Linked DNA regions of Indioceanicola profundi. The protein of the gene in region 2 interacts with the protein of the main gene of each other region in a pairwise test. Links are inferred from orthologs where the notes say so. Each region holds a gene or a part of one and is shown on either strand. Other genes may lie near its edges.

Region 1 (5,109 bases), 2.4 Mb from region 2 along the record:
ACCGTCTGGTGGCAGACCCAGGAGGCCGATGCCATATCCGACTACGAGGCCTATGGGTTGGGCCTGTCCTGGCGGGTGCGGCCGGAAGCCACGCTGGGGCTGGATCTCGTCCGCTATGCGAACGAACCCGTGGGCCCGGCCAACAACGACAAGGGCGTCGCGGTGCAGGTGTCGGGGACGTTGCGGTTCTGAGGGGCGGCTGTTTGCAGGACCGTCGACGCTGTCAACGGTCCTCCCTTCCCCGCACCAGACCAGCCCCCCGAATCCGCCGCCTTGCCTCGCGGCGGCTTTTTTGCTCTAAGGTGTGGCTTCCTGATATCCCCGGGTGGTTTGCACATGTCGCGTCGCGTTTCCCCGTTCGGCCGCACTCTCCTGCTGGGCACACTGGTGCTCGGCCTGGCCGGTTGCTCGACCCTGGAAAGCTGGCTGACGCCGGAGGAGGAGCAGGTTCCCGATCTGGCCGCAACCCGCATGAACACCAGCGATGCGGCGGGCATGACGGCCGCCGCCGTGCCGGGTGCGCGCGTCGGGGTGAACGCCTATCTGTGGCGCGCCAGCCTGGACACGTTGAACTTCCTGCCGATCCTGCAGGCCGATCCCTATGGCGGCACGATCCTGACCGACTGGTACAGCCCGCCCTCCACCCCGAATGAGCGGTTCAAGGTGAACCTGCTGATCCTGGACGCGGCCCTGCGTGCCGATGGCGTCCGCGCCACCGTGTTCCGGCAGGCGCTGGACCCCCAGGGCAACTGGCGCGACGCGCCGGTGGCGGCGGAGACGGCGACCCAGCTTGAGAATTCGATCCTGACGCGGGCCCGTCAGCTACGCGTCGCCTCCGCCCCGAACTGAGCACCGCCCCGGCGGGCGCCGACCCCCCTTCGTTCTTCCAGACCCTGGGGGTGTCGCCCCGCCCGGCGCGACACCGGCACACCAGAGATTCCGAGAAGAGAGGGGACGATGTCCCGCTACAACGTTGCTGAGACCGAGAAGAAGTGGCAGTCGGTCTGGGAAGAGCGCCGCTGCTTCGAGGTCGAGCCGGACCAGAGCCGGCCCAAATACTATGTGCTGGAGATGTTTCCCTATCCGTCGGGGCGCATCCACATGGGGCACGTCCGCAACTACACCATCGGCGACGTGATCGCCCGCTACAAGCGGGCCCAGGGCTTCAACGTCCTGCACCCGATGGGCTGGGACGCCTTCGGCCTGCCGGCGGAGAATGCGGCGCTGGAACGGGGCGTCCACCCCGGCAAATGGACCTACGAGAACATCGCCGCCATGCGCGGCCAGCTCAAGACGATGGGTCTCGCCATCGACTGGAGCCGGGAGATCGCCACCTGCCGGCCGGAATATTACCGGCATGAGCAGAAGATGTTCCTGGATTTCCTGAAGGCCGGGCTGGCCTACCGGAAGGAGAGCTGGGTCAATTGGGACCCGGTGGACAACACCGTGCTGGCGAACGAGCAGGTGGTGGACGGCCGCGGCTGGCGCACCGGCGCCCTGGTCGAGAAGCGCAAGCTGTCCCAGTGGTTCCTGAAGATCACCGAGTTCGCGGACGAGCTGCTGGAGGCCCTGAAGGGGCTGGAGCGCTGGCCGGACAAGGTCCGCATCATGCAGGAGAACTGGATCGGCAAGAGCCAGGGCCTGCGCTTCTTCTTCCGGCTGGAGGGCGGCCCGCTGGGTGCCGCGGCGGAGGATCTGGAGGTCTTCACCACCCGTCCGGACACGCTGTACGGGGCAAGCTTCGTCGCCATCAGCCCCAACCACCCGCTGGCCGCCAAGGTGGCGGAGCAGAACCCGGCCTTGGCCGAGTTCATCGCCGAATGCAACCGCATGGGCACCAGCGAGGCCGCGCTGGAGCAGGCGGAGAAGCGGGGCTTCGACACCGGCATCAGGGCGGAGCATCCCTTCGTGCCGGGCTGGATGCTGCCCGTGCATGTCGCGAACTTCGTGCTGATGGAATACGGCACCGGCGCCATCTTCGGCTGCCCGGCGCATGACCAGCGCGACCTGGATTTCGCCCGCAAGTACGATCTGCCGGTGAAGCCCGTGGTGGTGCCGGCCGGCGAGGACCCGGCCGTTTTCCAGGTGGGCGACGAGGCCTATACCGGTCCCGGCACCATCCAGAATTCCAGCTTCCTGGACGGCATGTCCGTGGAGGAGGCGAAGAGCGCCGCGATCGCGAAGATCGAGGAGATGGGCCGCGGGCAGGGCACGACCATGTTCCGCCTGCGCGACTGGGGCGTCAGCCGCCAGCGCTACTGGGGCTGCCCGATCCCGGTGATCCACTGCCCCGCCTGCGGCGTGGTGCCGGTGCCGGAGGATCAGCTTCCGGTCACGCTGCCGGAGGATGTGACCTTCGACCAGCCCGGCAACCCGCTGGCCCGCCATCCGAGCTGGAAGCATGTCGAGTGCCCCGGCTGCGGCGCGGATGCGGAGCGGGAGACGGACACCTTCGACACCTTCATCGAGTCGAGCTGGTACTTCCTGCGCTTCGCCGACCCGCGGAACGAGGGCACGGCGTTCGAGCCGGGCAAGGCCGGCTACTGGCTGCCGGTGGACCAGTATATCGGCGGCATCGAGCATGCGGTTCTGCACCTGCTCTATGCCCGCTTCTGGACGCGGGCGCTGGCCCATTGCGGCTACGGCACCCAGCCGGAGCCCTTCGCCGGCCTGTTCACCCAGGGCATGGTGACGCACGCCACATATCAGGACGCCGCCGGCAAGTGGCTGTTCCCGACCGACGTGGAGACGCGCGACGGGCAGGCGGTGAGGGTGGATGACGGCGCGCCGGTCACGGTCGGCCCCGTGATCAAGATGTCCAAATCCAAGAAGAACGTCGTCGATCCGCAGAACATCATCGAGACCTACGGCGCCGATGCGGCCCGCCTGTTCATGATGTCGGACAGCCCGGCGGAGCGCGACCTGGAATGGACCACCGCCGGCATCGACGGGGCCTGGCGCTACATCAACCGTCTCTGGCGGCTGGTGACGGAGCCGGGCTTCGATCTGGCCGCCGCCGGTGCTGCCCGGCCGGACAGCTTCGGGGAGGCCGCCACCGCCATCCGCCGCGCCGCCCACAAGGCCGCGGCCGGGGTGGGGGAGGATATCGAGGGCTTCCGCTTCAACAGCGCCGTCGCTAAGGTCCGCACCTTCACCAACGCCCTGGGCGATGCCTTCACCGGTGTGGCCAAGTCCGGCGCCGGGCCGGATGAGGCCTGGGCCGCGCGCGAGGCGCTGGAGATTCTGGCCCAGCTCGTCCAGCCGGTGATGCCGCATCTGGCGCAGGAGCTGTGGGCGCAGCTTGGCCATGACGACCTGCTGGTGGACCGCCCCTGGCCCAAGGCCGACCAGTCCCTGGTGGTGGATGAGAGCGTGACCGTGGCCGTGCAGGTCAACGGCAAGCTGCGCGCCACCATCCAGCTTCCCCGCGACGCCGCCAACGATGCCGCACAGGCGGCGGCGCTGGCCGAGGAGGGCGTGCAGAAGGCGATGGAGGGCAAGACCGTGCGCAAGGTGGTGGTCGTGCCCAACCGCATCGTCAATGTGGTGGTGGGCTGAGGTGCGGCGGCAATCCTCCATAGCCGCCCTGGCGGCGCTGGCCCTGCTGGGCCCAGCCCTGTCGGGCTGCGGCTTCCGCCCGGTCTATGGCAGCTATTCCGCCGCCGCGGTCTCAGGCGCCGAGCTGGGGCAGGTGGCGATCGAGCCGATCGGGGAGCGCAACGGGCAGGTGCTGCGCAACCTGCTGATCGACCGCTTCTATGCCGACGGCCGCCCCGCCAGCCCCAGCCACCGGCTGCTGATCCGGCTGGCGGCGACGGAGGAGGATCTGGGCATCCGCCGCGACGCCACCGCCACCCGCGCCCGCATACGGCTGGTCGCTGATTACGAGTTGGTGGACGGGACCACGGGCCAGACCGTGTATCGCAGCTTCAGCCGCGCCGTGGTCAGCTACAATCTGCTGGAAGCGCAGTATGCCACGCTGGTGGCGGAGCAGGACGCCTATGAGCGGGGCCTGACCGAGCTGGCGGAGGACATCCGCACCCGCATCGCCCTGTTCTTCACCCGCGATCCGGCATCCGAAGAGTAGGTCGGTCACGCACAGCGTGGCCGACACCGGGGCCGGGAACGTCGGCCACGCTGTGCGTGACCGACCTACGCAGGGCGCGCTATCCTCGTCATCCCATCAAGATCGGCCCCTGCATCCATGAAAGTCCAGCCGCGCAACGTCGATGGCTTCCTCCGCCGCCCGCCGCCGGACATCCGCGTGGTGCTGGTCTACGGGCCGGATACGGGGCTGGTGCGGGAGCGGGGGGCGGTGGCGGCCCGGTCGGTGCTGGACGACCTGTCCGACCCGTTCCGGGTGGCGGAGATGAAGAGCGACCAGGCGGCATCCGATCCGGCCCGCCTGTTCGACGAGATGGCGTCCATGGCGCTGACCGGCGGGCGGCGGCTGGTGCGCATCCGCGATGCCGACGACGGGCTGGCCCCGGCCCTGACCACCCTGCTGAAATCCCCGCCGCCCGGCGACAGCCTGCTGGTGCTGGAAGCGGGGGATTTGGGCAAATCCTCCAAGCTGCGCAGCTTGTGCGAGGACAACGATCTGGCCGGCGCCGTCGCCTGCTATGTGGAGGATGAGCAGGCCCTGGCCGGCACCATCGCCCGTATGCTGGGAGATCACGGGCTTCAGATCGACCAGGATGCCCGCGACTGGCTGGCCGGCAATCTGGTTGGTGACCGCGGGCTGGCCCGCAACGAGATCGACAAGCTGGCCATCTACATGATCGGCCAGAAGCGCGTCGCCCTGGCCGATGTGCGCGCCGTGATCGGCGACAGCGCCAGCCTGGAGATGGACGAGCCGGCCCTGGCCGCCGCCGATGGCGATCTGGCCGCGGTGGACCGGTCCCTGCAGCGGCTGTTCGGGGAGGGGACGAGCCCGGTGGCCCTGCTCCGCTCCGCCCAGCGGCATTTCCAACGGCTTCACCAGGGCGTGGCCATGCTGGCCCATGGCAAGACGCCGCAGCAGGCGGTAAAGGCCCTGCGCCCCCCGGTCTTCTTCAAGATCGAGGCCCAGGTCACCGCCCAGCTCCGCCGCTGGAACCTGCCCACCCT
Region 2 (4,883 bases):
AGCAGTTCGCGGTTCTTTCCGTCGGCGCTGACGGTGATGTCCTTGGCGTTCGCATCAACGCGGATGTCCAGGGTGCCGAGCAGGTTCTCCACCTCGATGGAGTCCGCCTGGAACCGTTCCGGCCCGAAGGCGAAAGCCGGAAACGTTGCGAGGGAGAAGAGGGCGGCCGTGCCGGCCACGCGGCAGAAGCGGGAAAGGGTCATGGCGTCGGTCCTTTCGGGGTGGACGGTCGGTCGCGGCTTGAAGCTGCGGATCAGCGGTCGTTGTTGGCGACGCGCACGCTGCCGGAGCCGGACTGGTTGATGGTCTGGTTGCGGGCCATGCCGTCCATGCTCACATTGCCGGAGCCGGAGATGGACACGTTGAAAGGATCGGCGACCCCGCCGCGGAAGCGGACATCGCCGGAGCCGCTGATGCCGGCAGAGACAGGGCCGTTCACCTCCGTGACCTCCACATCGCCGGAACCGTTGATCGCCAGTTCCACCTTGCCGGTCGTGCGGCCGACCTGGATGTCCCCGGACCCGCTGATGGCGACGGACAGGTCGCGGCTCACATCGCCCAGATCCACATCGCCGCTGCCGCTGATGGCGATGCTGGCCGTATCGGCCGATGCGACCGTCACGTCGCCGCTTCCGGAGATGCCGAGGTCCAGCACGGTCACGCGGCCGACCTTCAGATTGCCGGCTTGCATGTCGTCCACGGTCAGCGCCCCGGCCAGATCGCCGATCTCGCCCTCGCCGATATAGTCGATCAGGCTCAGTTCGGTACCGGCCGGCACAGTCATGGTGACGGCCAGCCAGTCCTCCCGGTCCTTCATCCGGACGCGGTTCGGCCGGTCGTCCTGCACGATCTCAACCCGGTCGCCGTCCAGGCTCACGCTGATCTCTTCCAACCAGCGTTGCGGCCCGTCGATATTGACCGAGACCTGGGTGGCGGCTGGATCGACGGTGACCTGCAGAGTGCCCAGAAGCCCGTCCAGGCTGACTTCCTTGGCCGCGAAGCTATGGCTCTCGGCACCCAGGGCGGGGGCGGCGGTCAGGGCCAGGAGGGCAATCGCTGCGGCGGTGGTGCGGAACATGGCGGTATCCCTTGCTGAAGGCATGATCTGGCCTTGGGATCAGCAAGGGGCGTGCCAATGGCGGAAAGCTTGGAAATCTGCGAAACATGGACTGCGGGTGCGTGGCGATTTACGCCACCGCATGGCGGGAGCGGCGAAAAGGTGGTGGTGATTTTCCCGCCGCCCCGGCCATCACCCGCCGATGAAGGCCAGCCACTCCTCCTCGCTCATCATCCGAAGGCCCAGCTCCTGCGCCTTCGCGGCCTTGGACCCGGCATCGGCGCCGATGATGACGAAGTCCGTCTTGGCGCTGACGGAGCCGGAGACCTTGGCCCCCAGCGACTCCGCCCTGGCCTTGGCCTCCGACCGCCCCATGGTGGTCAGGGTGCCGGTGAAGACCACGGTCTTGCCGGCGATGGGGCTGCCGGCCGCGGCACGGGGCGGGACATACTCCTCCACCGCCTCCAGCTCGCGCAGCAGGTTCGCCAGGGCCTCCCGGTTATGCGTCTCCGCGAAGAAGTCGCAGATGTCGTCGGCGACGGAGATGCCGATCTGCTCGATGGCGCACAGCTCGGCATAGGCCTCGCCCACCAGCTCCGGCTTCTTCATCTCCTCCGGATTGGCGGCGCGCTCCGCGGCGGCCTGTTCCATGCGTTCCGTCCAATGCTCCACGGTACGGTAGGCGCGGGCCAGCAGCTTGGCCGTGGCCTCGCCCACCTGCCGGATGCCCAGGGCGAAGATGAAGCGGTCCAGCGGGATGCGGCGGCGGGCGTCGATGGCGCGGAACAGGTTCTCCACCGACTTCCTGCCGAAGCCGGTCATGCTGACCAGCCGGTCGATCCGCTGCTCCTCCCGCCGTTCCAGCGTGAAGATGTCCGCCGGCTGGCGGATGCGGTCCTGCTCGAAGAAGAGCTGGATGCGCTCGATCCCCAGCCCCTCGATGTCGAAGGCATCGCGGCCGACGAAGTGGCGCAGCCGCTCCACCGCCTGTGCCGGACAGACCAGCCCGCCGGTGCAGCGGCGGACGGCTCCGCCCTCCTCGCGCACGGCCACGCTGCCGCATTCGGGGCAATGGTCGGGAAAGACATAGGGCTGGGCATCGGCGGGGCGCGCCTCCGCCACCGTGGCGACGATCTGGGGGATCACGTCGCCGGCGCGCTGGACGATCACGGTATCGCCCTCGCGCACATCCTTGCGGGCGATCTCATCCTCATTGTGCAGGGTGGCGCGGCTGACCACGACGCCGCCCACGGTGATCGGCTCCAGCTCCGCCACGGGGGTCAGGGCACCGGTGCGGCCGACCTGGATGCTGATCTTCCTCAGGATGGTGCGCGCTTGCTCCGCCGGGAATTTATGGGCCGTGGCCCAGCGCGGCGTCCTGGTGCGGAAGCCGAGCCGCTCCTGCAAGTCCAGCCGGTTGACCTTGTAGACGACGCCGTCGATGTCGAAGGGCAGGGACGGCCGCTCCGCCCCGATGCGGGCGTAATAGTCCAGCAGCTCATCCCGGCTGCGGCACAAGGTGCTCTGCGCCGTCACCTGGAAGCCCAGGGCCTTCAGCCGCTCCAGGCATTCCCACTGCGTGGCCCCCAGCGGCTCCGACAGCTCGCCCCAGGTATAGGCGAAGAAGCGCAGCGGCCGCTTGGCCGTGATCTTCGGGTCGAGCTGGCGCAGCGAGCCGGCGGCGGCGTTGCGCGGGTTGGCAAACACCTTTTCCCCCGCCTCGGCCTGACGCTGGTTCAGGGCGAAGAAGTCGCTGCGGTCCATATAGACCTCGCCGCGGACATCCAGCAGGGCCGGGGCCGGGCCGTTCAGCTTGTTCGGAATCTCGGCGATGGTGCGGACATTGGCGGTGACGTCCTCCCCCTCCGTTCCGTCGCCGCGGGTGGCGGCCTGGACCAGCTCACCGTTCTCATAGCGGATGGAGAGGGAGAGGCCGTCGATCTTCGGCTCCGCCACGAACTCCAGCCCGTCCACGCTCTTCATGTTCAGGAAACGGACGATCTGGTCGACGAAGCCGTCCACATCCTCCGCCGCGAAGGCGTTGCCCAGCGAGAGCATGGGCACGGCATGGCGGACCTTGCGGAAGCCGGCGGACGGGGCGGCTCCCACCGTCTGGGTTGGGCTGTCCTCCGTCACCAGTTCCGGGAACCGCGCCTCGACCTCGTTCAGCCGCCGCTCCAGCGCATCGTACTCCGCGTCCGATATCTCCGGCGCGTCCTTGCGGTAATAGAGATCGCGGTGATGCCGGATCTCCGCGGCGAGCGCGTCATGCTCCGCCTTGGCCTGGTCGAGGGTGAGATCGGAAACCGGAACGGTGCGGAGCGCGGATGCGGCCATCGGGCGGGAACCATGGATCAGGAAAAGGCCCGCGCAAATTCATCCGCCGGGGGCGGGCAGGTCAAGCGGCAGGTGGGGGCTTTCTACCGGAACACCACCGTCTTCCGCCCGGCCTGGATCACCCGCCGCTCCAGATGCCAGCGCACGGCGCGGGCCAGGACGGAGCATTCGATGTCGCGGCCGATCTCCACAAGCTGGTCCGGCGTGTGGGTGTGGTCCACGCGCTGGATGTCCTGCTCGATGATCGGGCCCTCATCCAGGTCGTTGGTAACGTAGTGGGCGGTGGCGCCGATGATCTTCACCCCGCGCTCGAAAGCCTGGTGGTAGGGCTTGGCGCCCTTGAAGCTCGGCAGGAAGGAATGGTGGATGTTGATGCAGCGCCCGGCCAGCCTGGACGACAGTTCCGGCGACAGCACCTGCATGTAGCGGGCCAGCACCACCAGATCGATCCGCTGCTCCTCCACGATCCGCACGATCTCCGCCTCCTGCTCGGCGCGGTTCGCGGCCTTGACGGGCAGATGGTGGTAGGGGATGCCGCTCCACTCCGTGAAGGAGCGCATGTCCTCATGGTTGGAGATGACGGCGGGAATGTCCATGCGGATGGCCCCCGACCGCTGCCGGTGCAGCAGATCGTACAGGCAATGCCCGAAACCGGAGACCAGGATCAGGACCCGCGGCACGGTGGTGACGTCGTGCAGCTCCCAATCCATGCCGTAGCGGTAGGCGATGGGCTGGAAACCCTGGCGCAGCACGTCCAGCGGCGGCATCGGCCCGTCCGGCCGGAACACCGTGCGCATGTAGAAATAATCGGCCAGGGCGTCGTTGAAATGGTTCGACTCGGTGATGGACGCGCCGTTGTCCGCCAGATAGCCGGCCACGGCCGCCACGATGCCCTTCCGGTCCGGGCAGCGTACGATGAGGATATAGCTCTGGTCGTCGGTCATGGTCGCATCCCTGGAAGGCGGCTGGCCCGAGCAGCATAGCCCCGTGGCGACAGGCGTCACCGGACAAATCGTCCTATCTCCCGCCCGTGCGGTGCTGTCATCCGCGCCGGAACAGGGTTTCCGCCACCGGCTCCCACGGCCCGCCGAGATAGCGCCAGAGCAGCAGCCCCTCGCCGCGAGCCGTGAAGGGCGTGAAGCTGGCCTGCAACAGGGTCAGCGTCTCCTTGGCAAGCTTCGGCTCCACCTTGTTCTGCACCGTGACATGGGGTCGGAAACCCTGACGGTCCTGCGGCAGCAGCCAGTCGAACCACAGATCGGACAGCCGGTCGCGCAACTCGTCCAGCGCCCGGCTGCGGAGATGGTAGGCGACGCCGCGGCCCAGCGACTTGATGGCATTCACCTCGACGGGGAAGGGCTCGGTATCCCGGCAGACCCGGCGCAGATCGCCCCGGATCGCCTCCGCCTGCGGACCCGGAAGGTGGTGGAACAGGGTCACATGCGCCGGAATCAGGTTCCGCTCCGCCGGGAAATGCGCCCGGCGGAGA

Evidence for each region.
Region 1: the proteins of ligA (region 2) and leuS interact in binary tests that used the Escherichia coli proteins (3 or more experiments, as listed by UniProt). The link is inferred for Indioceanicola profundi from one-to-one orthologs.

The regions. Positions count from the first base shown.
Region 1 is NZ_CP030126.1:3,064,215-3,069,323, reverse strand. Bases 606-3,758 are described here. They hold leuS (leucine--tRNA ligase), read left to right. Parts: upstream 606-936; coding sequence 937-3,558; downstream 3,559-3,758. Other genes in these bases: lptE (LPS assembly lipoprotein LptE), read left to right, coding at 3,560-3,758; DOL89_RS14695 (DUF3576 domain-containing protein), read left to right, coding at 606-849. Also shown: DOL89_RS14700 (porin), read left to right, coding at 1-192; more of DOL89_RS14695, read left to right, coding at 337-605; more of lptE, read left to right, coding at 3,759-4,087; holA (DNA polymerase III subunit delta), read left to right, coding at 4,205-5,109.
Region 2 is NZ_CP030126.1:648,266-653,148, forward strand. Bases 823-3,749 are described here. They hold ligA (NAD-dependent DNA ligase LigA), read right to left. Parts: upstream 3,395-3,749; coding sequence 1,250-3,394; downstream 823-1,249. Other genes in these bases: DOL89_RS03135 (GIN domain-containing protein), read right to left, coding at 823-1,078; purU (formyltetrahydrofolate deformylase), read right to left, coding at 3,478-3,749. Outside these bases: DOL89_RS03130 (hypothetical protein), read right to left, coding at 1-203; more of DOL89_RS03135, read right to left, coding at 254-822; more of purU, read right to left, coding at 3,750-4,338; DOL89_RS03150 (2'-5' RNA ligase family protein), read right to left, coding at 4,436-4,883. UniProt on the Escherichia coli protein: DNA ligase that catalyzes the formation of phosphodiester linkages between 5'-phosphoryl and 3'-hydroxyl groups in double-stranded DNA using NAD as a coenzyme and as the energy source for the reaction.